Regions from separate parts of the Mesorhizobium sp. M4B.F.Ca.ET.143.01.1.1 genome, predicted to be linked through region 3. Evidence: riboswitches for the same ligand, from Rfam matches in the RefSeq annotation. Region 3 holds a riboswitch; each other region holds the start of a gene.
The links. A riboswitch is a leader RNA that binds a small molecule or an ion and turns the genes downstream of it on or off. The one in region 3 is predicted to bind thiamine pyrophosphate.
Positions count from the first base shown of each region.

Region 1 (4,345 bases), on a different contig from region 3:
TCTCAGACGACGACGAATCTCGTCCAGATTCCAAAAGCGGTGGCCGCAGCGGCGCTTTGCGGGCTCGCGTTACCACAGATCGCAGAACTGTGATCTCGCCTTGTGCCCGAGACCGCAATCTGGGCTCGCGACGAAGCATATCGCTTGCGATCATCAAAGGACGCGTCGACGCCGTCGGTTGCCTTTTCCACCGCCGCCTCACACATCGTGTTGGGGCTGAAGAGCTACCTGCAAATCCTCGCAACGGGCGCGGCCGCATCCTTGATTTTACAAATTGACACGTCTTGGTTTTTAGAAAATGCCACGTGCGATGATGGCGCCAAAAAAAAATGTCACGCGAGATGATCATGCCTGAGGTAAATGGTCCGCCAAAGTTGGGAAAGGTATACCGGTTGAATGGTGGATAGGTACGCCGGATAAAAAGGGCTTCGGGTTCCGGAAGACGAACTAATCGACGGATAGGCGCTGCTCGTGAGGGAAACTGCATGCGCATTACGGTTATGACCATCCAGGGATGTCGGATATGATCTTGAATAGTGACATTGCAGGCCAAAGAGCGGCCGAGAAGCTAGCAGAGGGCCTGAAATCGCAGGGCAAGCAGCAATACGAAGAAAGGTCGAGGGAACGCGAACGAGATGTGTCTCGTTAGGTCGCACGTTGCACCAGGGGTGCGTCGGAAGGCACTCCGCCGTGTCCTGAAGAGGTAGCCTGCACTTGAGAATAGCCACGGTGGTACCTTATTTTCGGCTGTGAAGCACACGAGACCCGCGACGTGAGACCCAGTTGCTCAATACCCAGTTGCTGGGTGAGCGTGCATGACTGCCAACGGAAGGTCTTGCACGCACCCTCGCGATCTTGAGCAATGGTCGCCATGACTTTCTTCTTGCAGGCTTTTGAGTGGCCCAGCCTGCAATCACCAGACCCCACCGACTCTAAAGAGCGTGGCAGACGGGATAGTCGAGGTTGCCCGGCACAATTACGCTCAAGGCTTGCGCCGCCCAGAGGACACGCTGAAAAGGCAGCATGGGCGCGCAAGCACGCCATTCACGAGAGGTTCGACATGAAGACTATGCAAGAAAAAGACATTCCGGCATTCGTGCAAGCAGTTGTGGAGGCCGGCTGCAACATTTGCGCGATTGGCAACTTGGGATATGTCTTTGGCGATGCTGATTTGACGCCGGCGCAACGGAGGTCCGTCGAGCCACAGCTGCGCAGGATTGCTGAGATCTACGGCGAACGCGATCATCTCATGGACGAGATAGCTGTATATCTGCGGTCGATCGGACGCCATGTCGAGGTTGAGCCGAAGACAGGTGTTTCCTGATGGCCGCGATCGATCGCGTTCCGTAGTCGCCATTTCTATTGGGTAACGAGCAGCCGTCTTCCAACCTCTGAAACAAAAAAGAGGTGACCCCCAAAGGCCGCTCTCGAGACCGCAAGTCTGAGCCGCTAACGCATTGCGATAACCAGGCTGTCCGAACTGGGCGTCGATGCCTTCCTCGACCAGGTCGCGGTAGGCGGCGATCTCATCTACCGCATGCATAGCCAAGCCAGAGAAGTTTTCGGCAGCGGAATTCTCGGTCGCTTCCCCTTTTATGACTAGAGGGTGCGGCCGATCCGGCCGCGACGATCTCGCAGGGATTGCCATATACGGCAACACGAACACCGGCGGATCAATACTCGGATAATGGCGGCCGGCTATGTAGCGATCGATCGCGCACCAACATATCAATGCAATAGCTTAGTTGCTTTCAAAGGCGGGTCTCTACGAACTGCAAGCAAGCTAAACGATTGCGTCAACTCTTCCTCGCAGAGCGAAAACTCCGCGCCCACGCGATTTCTCTGCTGGAACAGCGGCACATCCTCAGCGCCAGGACACGGCCGCCGCCGTCGGGTTTTACGAAGCCGGTGATTGCATAAGTTGCCCGCAAGATATCATTGGTATCGGGAACGCCGCCGATGCCGCATCCTGAATAGAGCGGCCGCTTGCACCTGCCAGCCCGACGACCAGATCATATCTGCAACTCCATCTACCTGGACGTGGTGCAAATCACCTCGCTGAAGCCGCAAATCGTCGCCTTCGACCAGGATAACCACATCCGTGACCGCCTGAGCTACTCGGTCGATCTCGACGCACATGGCCGATACAGTTTTTCCATCCTTCACGAAGCGAATGAGACTTTGGCCATTCCAGCCCTGGTCTACGGGGCGTGACTTGTCCCCGATGCATGCGCGAGCTCTCCGCTCGGCCGGCCGCCGGACGTCGCCACCGGCCGAAGGCGCCCGAAGGCGCCCGAAGGCGCTTGACAAAGCAGCACCGGCCCATTCAACTTGAGGCATTCACCAGGGGAGTCCCGGTAAGGGGCTGAGATACTGCTGGCTTTCGCGGCGCAGTGACCCGTTGAACCTGATCCAGTTCATACTGGCGTAGGGACGGTGCAAGCGCTTTGCGGGAGTTTACGCCCGAGGTCCTGCTGCAGCAGGTCTACAGAAGCGTCTTTTCATCCTTCCGGCACAGAACTGGGTCTCCAATGCATGAGCAAAGGAGCCTCACGATGAATGCCCTCACCCCCGCCGTGTCGACGGGACCACTGCCCGCCTCGCGGAAAATCCACAAGCCCGGCGTCCTCTACCCGCAGATCAGGGTGCCGATGCGCGAGATTTCCGTCCATCCGACGGCCGGCGAACCGCCCGTCACCGTCTACGATCCGTCCGGCCCCTACACCGATCCATCAGTCCAAACCAGCATCGAAAAAGGCCTTGCCCGGCTTCGCCACGAATGGGTCACGGCGCGTTGCGATGTCGAAGCCTATGACGGCCGCCACGTCCGGCCGGAAGACAATGGATTCGCCACCGGCGAGCGCCTGACACCGGAATTTCCGATACGCAATCGGCCGCTCAAGGCCAAGCAGGGCAAGGCGGTGACCCAACTTGCCTATGCGCGCGCCGGCATCATCACGCCAGAAATGGAGTTCGTAGCCATCCGCGAGAATCTCGGCCGCGAGGTGATGCGCGGCAAGCTGCAACGCGACGGCGAAGCCTTCGGCGCGGCGATCCCAGATTTCGTCACACCCGAATTCGTGCGCGACGAGGTGGCGCGCGGACGCGCAATCATTCCCGCCAACATCAATCATCCCGAGAGCGAACCGATGATCATCGGGCGAAATTTCCTGGTGAAGATCAACGCCAACATCGGTAACTCGGCTGTCACATCGTCGATGGCCGAAGAGGTCGAAAAGATGGTGTGGGCGATCCGCTGGGGCGCCGATACGGTGATGGACCTGTCGACCGGCCGCAACATCCACAACATCCGCGACTGGATCGTGCGCAATGCACCGGTGCCGATCGGCACGGTGCCGCTCTATCAGGCGCTCGAAAAGGTCGGCGGCATCGCCGAGGACCTCAACTGGGAGGTCTATCGCGACACGCTGATCGAGCAGGCCGAGCAAGGCGTCGACTATTTCACCATCCACGCCGGCGTGCGGCTGCACTACATACCGCTGACCGTCGACCGGGTCACGGGCATCGTCTCGCGCGGCGGCTCGATCATGGCCAAATGGTGCCTGCACCATCACCGGGAGAGCTTCCTCTACGAGCATTTCGAGGAGATCTGCGACATCGCCAGAGCCTATGACGTTTCCTTCTCGCTCGGCGACGGCCTTCGTCCCGGTTCAATCGCCGATGCGAACGACGCGGCGCAATTCGCCGAACTGGAAACACTTGGAGAACTCACCAAGATTGCCTGGGCAAAGGACTGCCAGGTGATGATCGAAGGCCCGGGCCATGTCCCCATGCACAAGATCAGGCAGAACATGGACAAGCAGCTCGCAGTGTGCGGTGAGGCGCCGTTCTACACGTTGGGGCCGCTGACGACCGACATCGCGCCGGGCTATGACCACATCACCTCAGGGATAGGTGCCGCCATGATAGGCTGGTTCGGCACCGCAATGCTTTGCTACGTCACGCCGAAAGAGCATCTCGGCCTTCCCGACCGCAACGACGTCAAGATTGGGGTGATCACTTACAAGATAGCCGCCCATGCAGCCGATCTGGCGAAGGGCCATCCGGCAGCGAAAACCAGGGATGATGCCCTTTCGCGCGCGCGCTTCGAGTTCCGCTGGGAGGACCAGTTCAACCTGTCGCTCGACCCCGAAACCGCACGGTCCTTCCACGACCAGACCTTGCCCAAGGAGGCGCACAAGCTGGCACATTTCTGTTCGATGTGCGGGCCGAAATTCTGCTCCATGCGCATTTCCCACGACATCCGTGCCGAGGCTCAGAAGGAAGGCATGGCGGCAATGGCGGCAAAATACCGGGAGGGCGGCGATCTCTACATGCCGGCGGA
Region 1 covers NZ_SRSR01000006.1:66,462-70,806, forward strand. The annotation lists gene EN786_RS39470 (hypothetical protein) at 863-1,324, shown strand; gene EN786_RS16270 (hypothetical protein) at 1,987-2,214, shown strand; TPP riboswitch at 2,336-2,452, shown strand; gene thiC (phosphomethylpyrimidine synthase ThiC) at 2,556-4,345, shown strand, end outside.
Region 1: linked by a shared signal. The riboswitch ahead of thiC (phosphomethylpyrimidine synthase ThiC) and the one ahead of thiB (thiamine ABC transporter substrate binding subunit) in region 3 are both predicted to bind thiamine pyrophosphate.

Region 2 (4,345 bases), on a different contig from region 3:
GGCACGATGTAGAGCGGAAAGCGCGGATGAAGCAGCCGGACCGGCCGCGACAGCGAGACGTCGGGCGCACGCAGGATCAGCATCTCGCCGCGCACGCCGCGCAGCCTGTCGTCGACAGCGGCCATTCCCGTGCAGTCGATCCGGCGATCGAAACCGCACACCTGCCTGATATCGGCGCCGAAGTGGAATGCGGCGCCCATGGCCGCGAGCCGGTCATGAAGTTTCGCCATCGCCTGGCGCGGGTCGAGGTGGGCCTCGTCGGGGAAGAGCAGCCCACGACGGAAGCGGCCGGCAAGGTCGGGCTCGAGGCGCGCGACTTGGTCTTCATCGACACGCCGGTGACCCGTCGTGCGGCTGGCGAAGCGGTCGAGCTCGCCCGCATCGCGCGGCGCGGCCACGACCAGCGTTCCGGCCCGCGTCACCTGGCCGGGCGTCGCCGCATCCCACCAGTCGGCGGCGTCGCGTCCGAGATCGAGCACCGGCTGCTCGGCGCTTTCACGCTCGCACCAGGGCGCCAGCATGCCGCCGGCGAACCACGACGCATTGCCGCCAAGGCCGGGCCTTGTCTCCGCAACCGTCACAGTCGCGCCGCGGATGGCGAGCTCGAAGGCGGCGGTGAGGCCGGCGACGCCGGCCCCATTGACCAGCACCTTCATGACGGCTCACGCCCCTGTGGTATGAGCGGTGCGCCGATCTCGTCCGCCGGCACATAGAGATCGCCGCCCTCACGGTATTTCAGCGCCATCGCCGCCATGCCTTCTTTCTGTGCCTCGGCCCGGATGTCGTGGGAAATGCGCATGGAGCAGAATTTCGGCCCGCACATCGAGCAGAAATGCGCCAGCTTGTGCGCCTCCTTGGGCAAGGTCTCGTCGTGGAACGAGCGCGCCGTTTCGGGGTCGAGCGACAGGTTGAACTGGTCTTCCCAGCGGAACTCGAACCGCGCGCGGGAAAGAGCATCGTCCCTGACCTTCGCCGCAGGGTGGCCCTTGGCGAGATCCGCGGCGTGTGCGGCGATCTTATAGGTGATCACGCCGGTCTTGACGTCATTACGGTCGGGCAGGCCGAGATGCTCCTTCGGCGTGACGTAGCAGAGCATTGCCGTGCCGAACCAGCCGATCATGGCAGCACCTATGCCGGAGGTGATGTGATCGTAGCCCGGCGCGATGTCCGTGGTGAGCGGCCCCAGCGTATAGAACGGCGCCTCGCCGCAGACGGCGAGCTGCTTGTCCATGTTCTGCTTGATCTTGTGCATCGGCACATGACCGGGCCCCTCGATCATCACCTGGCAGTCCTTGGCCCAGGCGATCTGAGTCAGTTCGCCTAGCGTTTCCAGCTCGGCGAACTGCGCGGCGTCGTTGGCGTCGGCGATCGAGCCCGGACGAAGGCCGTCGCCTAGTGAGAACGACACGTCGTAGGCACGGCAGATGTGGCAGATCTCGGCGAAGTGTTCGTAGAGGAAGCTCTCCCGGTGATGGTGCAGGCACCATTTGGCCATGATCGAGCCACCGCGCGAGACGATCCCGGTCACCCGGTCGACGGTCAGCGGGATATAGTGCAGCCGCACGCCGGCGTGGATGGTGAAATAGTCTACGCCCTGCTCGGCCTGCTCGATCAGCGTGTCGCGGTACACCTCCCAGGTCAGGTCCTCGGCGATGCCGCCCACCTTTTCCAGCGCCTGGTAAAGCGGCACCGTGCCGATCGGCACAGGCGCATTGCGCACGATCCATTCGCGAATGTTGTGGATGTTGCGGCCCGTCGACAGGTCCATCACCGTGTCGGCGCCCCAGCGGATCGCCCACACCATCTTCTCGACCTCTTCGGCCATCGACGAGGTGACGGCGGAGTTGCCGATATTGGCGTTGATCTTGACCAGGAAATTGCGCCCGATGATCATCGGCTCGCTCTCGGGATGATTGATGTTGGCGGGAATGATCGCCCGTCCGCGCGCCACCTCGTCGCGCACGAATTCCGGCGTCACGAAGTCGGGGATTGCCGCGCCGAAGGCTTCTCCGTCGCGCTCGAGCTTGCCGCGCAGGGCCTCGCGGCCCAGATTCTCGCGGATCGCGACGAACTCCATCTCGGGCGTGATGATGCCGGCGCGCGCATAGGCAAGCTGGGTCACCGCCTTGCCGGCTTTCGCCCGCAGCGGGCGATTGCGGATCGGAAATTCCGGCGTCAGGCGCTCGCCTGTCGCGAACCCGTTGTCTTCCGGCCGTACATGGCGGCCGTCATAGGCTTCGACATCGCCGCGTGCTGTAACCCATTCGTGGCGAAGCCGGGCAAGGCCCTTTTCGATGTTGGTTTCGACAGCCGGGTCGGTATAGGCGCCGGATGGATCGTAAACGGTAACGGGCGGCTCGCCGGCCGTCGGATGGACAGAGATCTCGCGCATCGGCACTTTGATCTGGGGGTGGAGGCTGCCTTGCTTGTGGATCTTGCGCGAGGCGGGCAACGGCCCCATCGACACGGTGGGGGTAAGGGCATTCATCTTGAGGCTCCTTTGCTCATGCATTGGAGACCCAGTTCTGTGCCGGAAGGATGAAAAGACGCTTTGGTCGCCCTGCCGAAACAGGACCTCGGGCATAGACTCCCGCAAAGCGCTTGCACCGTCCCTACGCCAGTATGAACTGGATCAGGTTCAACGGGTCACTGCGCCGCGAAAGCCAGCAGTATCTCAGCCCCTTGCCGGGACTCCCCTGGTGATTGCCTCAGGTTGGACGGGCCGGCGCCGCTTTGTCAAGCCGTGTTCGGCCGGCGCGGCGGCGGGAGAGACTTGCCCTTGTGGACGGGAGGTCGGCGAAACTCAGGCGAAAGCCCAGACGTCCTCGGCCTGGAAGCCGACCTGGTAGCCAGCGGTCTTCAGCTTGACCACCACCTGGCCGATCTCGGCCGCCGGCAGCGCGCCGACTTCGATCTTGATCATGCCGGGACGGTAGCGCTTGAGGTCGAGCTGCTCGAACACCATCCAGTCGGCGCCCTCGCAATCGACGAGGAAGGCGTCGATATAGGCAATGCCGTTGCGGTCGAGCAGCGTCTGCAGTGTCTCCGACGGCACCTCGATGTCCTTGAGGTGCGGCGCGAACTTGTTGAAGTTGGCGTCCGCCTCGCCCCAGGCGTTCTTGCCCGACATCAGATTGGTGTCGGTTACCGACGAGCAGCCGATGAACTCGATCGGCAGCGTGCCGTCTTCGAGCGCGGCGGCGTCAAATGTATGAACGGTGATCGTCCCCCTGGTCCGCGTCACCGCCACAGGCTCGATGATGAAGCGCCCGGTATCGGGATAGTTGGCGCGCAGGCGCTTCTGATTGTAGGGGATCGGTTCGACCAGCATCGCCCGCGCCCGCGCAATGCGGTGCAGCCAGGGCGTCACGTCGTCGAACAGCGCGCCGTCGCAGGCGCCGACATTGACCATCTGGAACGGCCTGCCGCCGAAGCGTGCCTTCAGCGCCGCCCGGGCGAGGAATTTCGTGCCGCGCAGCGCCGGCCCGCGATCGAGCAGCCCGGCCGGAAGGCCGAACGAGAGCGCGATGCGCGCCAGGTTGGAAGCGGAACTCATTGCGGGTCTCCGGGCTTGTCTCCGCCAACGACGTGCGGCGCGACGCGACGCTGGCCGGCCGAGGCCCATAGCGCCATCAGCGGGCAAGCAAGCAGCAGGAAGGGCGGCAGCAGGTTGGGGAAATAGATGCGTGTGTCGTGGATCGGGAACACCGTGAACTTGGCCAGAACGCCGAGCACCAGCGCCGCAAGCAGGATACCGGCGCGACGATCGAGGCGGAAACCGGCGCGGCCAAGCGCGTACCATCCGGCCAGCGCTAGCACCGAGACGCCCACCCAACTGTTGGCGTTGATCGCACGCAGCAGCGAGGCGGCGAAGGCCTTGAGGTAGGCCGCGAGCGAGAATGGCGGCTCGAAGCCGTCCATATTGTAGTGCTGCTCGATCGTGGAGAACCACAGATGCGGCCACCAGCCAGGGTGCTGGGCCCAGTGCGAAATGGCGAAATAGGCAATGAAGGAGGCGGCAAAGCCCGCCAGCGCGCCCCAGGCCCTTTGCCGGAAGATGATGAGCAGCATGGCGAAGATGGCCAGGAAGACGATGTTGTCCGGCCGCGCCATGAAGGCGAGGAACAGCAGGATCGCGGTCGCCGCCTCGCGTTTGCGCACATAGGCGAACAGGCCGCCGAGGAACAGTGCGGAGCACATCAGGTCCGGCGTCGACGCGCGCGCCGCGTCGCCGAAATCGGCCATGATCAGCACCGCGCCGACTATCGGAGCCAAGGCCAGCGCGCCTTCCGAACGCAGCCAGATGAGCGTGATGCCGCCGAACAGCAGCACCGAGACCACGGAG
Region 2 covers NZ_SRSR01000003.1:633,880-638,224, reverse strand. The annotation lists gene thiO (glycine oxidase ThiO) at 1-656, opposite strand, end outside; gene thiC (phosphomethylpyrimidine synthase ThiC) at 653-2,488, opposite strand; TPP riboswitch at 2,592-2,708, opposite strand; gene EN786_RS10370 (FkbM family methyltransferase) at 2,804-3,556, opposite strand; gene EN786_RS10365 (DUF2029 domain-containing protein) at 3,553-4,345, opposite strand, start outside.
Region 2: linked by a shared signal. The riboswitch ahead of thiC (phosphomethylpyrimidine synthase ThiC) and the one ahead of thiB (thiamine ABC transporter substrate binding subunit) in region 3 are both predicted to bind thiamine pyrophosphate.

Region 3 (4,345 bases):
GCGAAGCCGGCCACCAGTTCCTGCAGCAACTCCAGCGTCTCCATGTCGAGGTCGTTGGTCGGTTCGTCGAGCACCAGCAGGTTGGCCGGCCTGGCCAGCACGCGGGCGAGCAGCAGGCGCGCCCGCTCGCCGCCCGAAAGCTCGCGCACCGGCGTGCGCGCCTGCTCCGGCTTGAACAGGAAGTCCTTCATGTAGGAGACGACATGGCGCTGCTCGCCATTGACGAGAAGGTTCTCGCCGCGCCCGTCGGTGAGGTAATGCGCCAGCGTCTCCTGCGGATCGACGGCCTCGCGCTTCTGGTCGAGCGTGGCGATCTCGAGATTGACGCCGAGCCGCACGTTGCCGGCGTCCGGCGCCAGCTCGCCGGTCAGCATCTTCAGTAGCGTCGTCTTGCCGGCGCCGTTCGGCCCGACCAAGCCGACGCGGTCGCCGCGCTGGATGCGCGTGGAAAAACCCTTGACCACGGTGAGGTCGCCGAAGCTCTTTTCGATGCTCTTGGCCTCGATCACCAGCTTGCCGGACTCGGCGGCGTCGCTGGCCACCAGGGTGGCAGTGCCCTCGGCGCCGCGATGGCTGCGGAAACGCTGGCGCATGGTCTGCAACTCGCCGAGCCGTCGCATGTTGCGCTTGCGCCGCGCGGTCACGCCGTAGCGCAGCCAGTGCTCCTCGCGCACGATCTGGCGGCCGAGCTTGTGCTGCTCGCGCTCTTCCTCTTCCAGTACCTGGTCGCGCCACTCCTCGAAATGGCCAAAGCCCTTGTCCAGCCGCTTGGTCTGGCCGCGGTCGAGCCAGACGGTGGCGCGCGAAACGCGCTCGAGGAAGCGGCGGTCGTGCGAGATCAGGATCACCGCCGAGGAGGTGCGGGCAAGCTCCTCCTCCAGCCATTCGATCACCGACAGGTCGAGATGGTTGGTCGGCTCGTCCAGCAGCAGAATGTCGGGCTCCGGCGCCATGACGCGGGCAAGGGCGGCGCGGCGCGCCTCGCCGCCGGACAGGTCGTTCGGCCGCTCCTCGCCGGTGAGGCCGAGATGCTCCATCAGATAGGTGGCGCGGTAGGGATCGTCGGCCGGCCCGAGCCCCGCCTCGACATAGGCGCGCACATTGGCGAAGCCATCCATGTCGGGCATTTGCGGCAGGTAGCGCACCGTCGCCGAAGGCTGGCGGAACACCTCGCCGTCCTGCGGCTCGATCATGCCGGCGGCGATTTTGAGCAGCGTAGACTTGCCGGAGCCGTTGCGGCCGACCAGCGCGATCTTGTCCCCGGCGGATGCGCTGAGTGCCGCCCCGTCGAGCAGCGGCGTGCCGCCGAAGGTCAGTCTTATCCCGTCGAGATTGAGAAGAGGCGGGGCCATGTCAGCTTTCAGGAAGAGGATAGGGGTGAGCGAGCAGCAGCGCGCGGCCGTGGCCGAGAGCGATCTCAAGCCGCCCCTTGACCTCGTTGGATATAGTCAGCGACGAGCCGAACGCCACCTCGACCTGGTCGAGCGGCCATTTGGCGCCGGTGACGCTGAGGCCGGAAAGATCGGAAAAGCCGAGCACTGAAAACAGCGTGCCGTCGGCATAGTCGAAGCCGGCCTTGCCCGGCAGAAGGGGGATGCCCTCCTGCGCGCCGCTGGTCAAAAGCACGCTCATGCCGGCCTCGGCCAGGCGGACGGCGAGGGCCAGATGCAGGAAGGCGTGGTCGGCGCGCTTGCCGCCGAAGGCGCCGGCCAGCACCAGGCCGGTGGCGCCGCGCTCGAGCGCCGCGGCGATCGCCAGCTCGCCGTCCGTCTTGTCCTTCTCGGCCGGAAACACCTGGCGCGGCACGGCGGCCAGATCATGCGGCAAGTCCGCCGGCACGGAATCGAAATCGCCGACCCAGAGCTCGGGCGTCAGGCCCAGCATGCGGGCATGGCCGATGCCTCCATCGGCGGCGATGACGCGCGCGCCAGCAAGCTGGCTGTCGAGCCGCGGCGTGCGGACGAGGTCGCCGCCAAGCAGGATGGTGAATGTGCCCATGGGCGTCGCCCTTATCAGCCTCGCCGGCGAAACGGAAGCGGCGCCTGGGAAACCCGGCAAACTTCCGCTTGCGCGGTGCCGTAGCCGGGCCTATGTGTCGAAACGCTCTAACGGGGTGCCGGACGCGGGTTTTCGCGGGCCGGCTGAGAGGCAATCGCCAACCCGCTGAACCTGATCCGGTTTGTACCGGCGGAGGGATTAGACGTTTCGGAACATCCGACGCCTCAATTCCTTTCAACACCAACGAAGGAGGCGCCGATGCGCACGCTCTTATCCCACCTTGTTCTGGCCACCGGCCTGGTTTCGCTTCTCGCGGGCCCTGCGGCCGCGAAGGACAAGCTCACCGTCTACACCTATGAAAGCTTCACCGCCGAGTGGGGGCCAGGCCCGGCGGTGAAGAAGGAATTCGAGGCCGAATGCGGCTGCGACCTCGAATTCGTCTCGGTCGCCGACGGTGTGGCGTTGCTCAACCGCGTCAAGCTGGAAGGCGCGGCGACCAAGGCCGACATCGTGCTCGGCCTCGACACCAACCTGACAGCGGAAGCCAAGGCAAGCGGCCTGTTCGCGCCGCATGGCGGCGTGTCGGGCCTCAACGTCCCCGGCGACTGGAGCGACGACACGTTCGTGCCGTTCGACTACGGCTATTTCGCCGTCGTCTACGACACCGAAAAGCTGAAAGTCCCGCCGAAGAGCCTGAAGGAACTGGTCGAGGGCAGCGCCACCGACAAGATCGTCATCCAGGATCCGCGCACCTCGACGCCCGGCCTCGGCCTGCTGCTCTGGGTGAAGTCGGTCTATGGCGACAAGGCGCCGGAAGCCTGGGCCAAGCTCAAGCCCAAGGTGCTGACGGTGACGCCGGGCTGGAGCGAGGCCTACGGCCTGTTCACCAAGGGCGAAGCGCCGATGGTGCTGTCCTACACGACCTCGCCGGCCTATCACATGGTCGCGGAAAACACCGAGCGCTACCAGGCCGCGTCCTTCGAGGAGGGCGAATATCTGCAGATCGAGGTTGCCGGCATCACCACGACAGGGGCGAAGAATCCGCTGTCGGAAAAGTTCATCGCCTTCATGACCGGCCCGAAATTCCAGGATGTCATCCCCGAAACCAACTGGATGTTCCCGGCCGGCAAGACCGACAAGCCGCTCAATCCGGCCTTCGACAAACTGATCAAGCCGACCAAGACCTTGCTGTTCAGCGCCGAAGAGGTCGCCGCCAACCGCAAGGCCTGGGTGGACGAATGGCTGGCGGCGATGAGCAAGTAGGTTTTTCGATGCTTGCGCCAAGCCACCCCCCGCAAGGGGGGAGAGATCACACAATCTTCGGAAGGGAGCCTTTGCCGCTGAGGACAGGCGCCGGCTCGGATGACTTGGCATCCTTCCTCTCCCCCGTCGATCGGGGGAGAGGTGGCGAGCGAAGCTCGACGGAGTGGGGGTCGACCTTGGCGCGCATCAAGACGATGCTTGCACGCGATCCTCTTTCCTGTGTCCGCTGCGGCGGTTTCCAGGTGGTTCCCCCACTCCGTCGCCGCTTCGCGGCGCCACCTCTCCCCCCTCCGGAGGGAGAGGAAAGGAGCCTCCGCGGGGGAGATGGCCGGCAGGCCAGAGGGGGGCGCGAAGGAACGCGGCTTTCGCTAAGTTCCGCCAAGGTGCAGCGTGCGGCTCGCGCCTCGCTCTGACCCCCGCATTACCGCCGGCATCGCCGCGCTAGGCGCCATCGCCTTGCTGATCGGCGGGGCCTTTGCCGGCCTTGTCCTCGAAGGCGCGCATGATTTCTCCGGCGCCGCCTCGGCCTTCGATCCCTATCTGCTGCGCGTCGTGCGCTTCACGCTGTGGCAGGCGCTGTTGTCGACGCTGCTTTCCGTCGTGCCGGCGTTGTTCGTCGCACGCGCGCTTTCCCGGCATCCGCGATTTCGCGGGCGCGGCCTGATCCTGCAGCTCTTCGCCCTGCCGCTGGCGCTGCCGGCGATCGTTGCGGCGCTCGGCATTCTGGCACTCTATGGCAGCGCCGGCTATTTCGCCGGCCTGCTCGGCGGCCGGGATTGGCCGGGCATCTACGGACTGTCCGGCATCCTCGTCGCCCATGTCTTCTTCAACCTGCCCCTGGCCACGCGCCTGTTCCTCGAGGCGCTGGGCACTGTGCCGGCCAATCACTGGCGGTTGGCAAGCCAGCTCGGCATGGGCGTCCGGCCCGCCTTCCGGCTGATCGAGTGGCCGGCGCTGCGGGCGGCGCTGCCCGGCGTCGCCGGGCTGGTGTTCATGCTGTGCATCACCTCCTTCACCATCGTGCTGACGCTCGGCGGCGGGCCGGCCGCCACGACGCTGGAGGTCGCCATCTACCAGGCGCTGC
Region 3 covers NZ_SRSR01000005.1:328,124-332,468, reverse strand. The annotation lists gene EN786_RS15220 (ABC-F family ATP-binding cassette domain-containing protein) at 1-1,352, opposite strand, end outside; gene EN786_RS15215 (thiamine diphosphokinase) at 1,354-1,998, opposite strand; TPP riboswitch at 2,100-2,213, shown strand; gene thiB (thiamine ABC transporter substrate binding subunit) at 2,257-3,261, shown strand; gene thiP (thiamine/thiamine pyrophosphate ABC transporter permease) at 3,652-4,345, shown strand, end outside.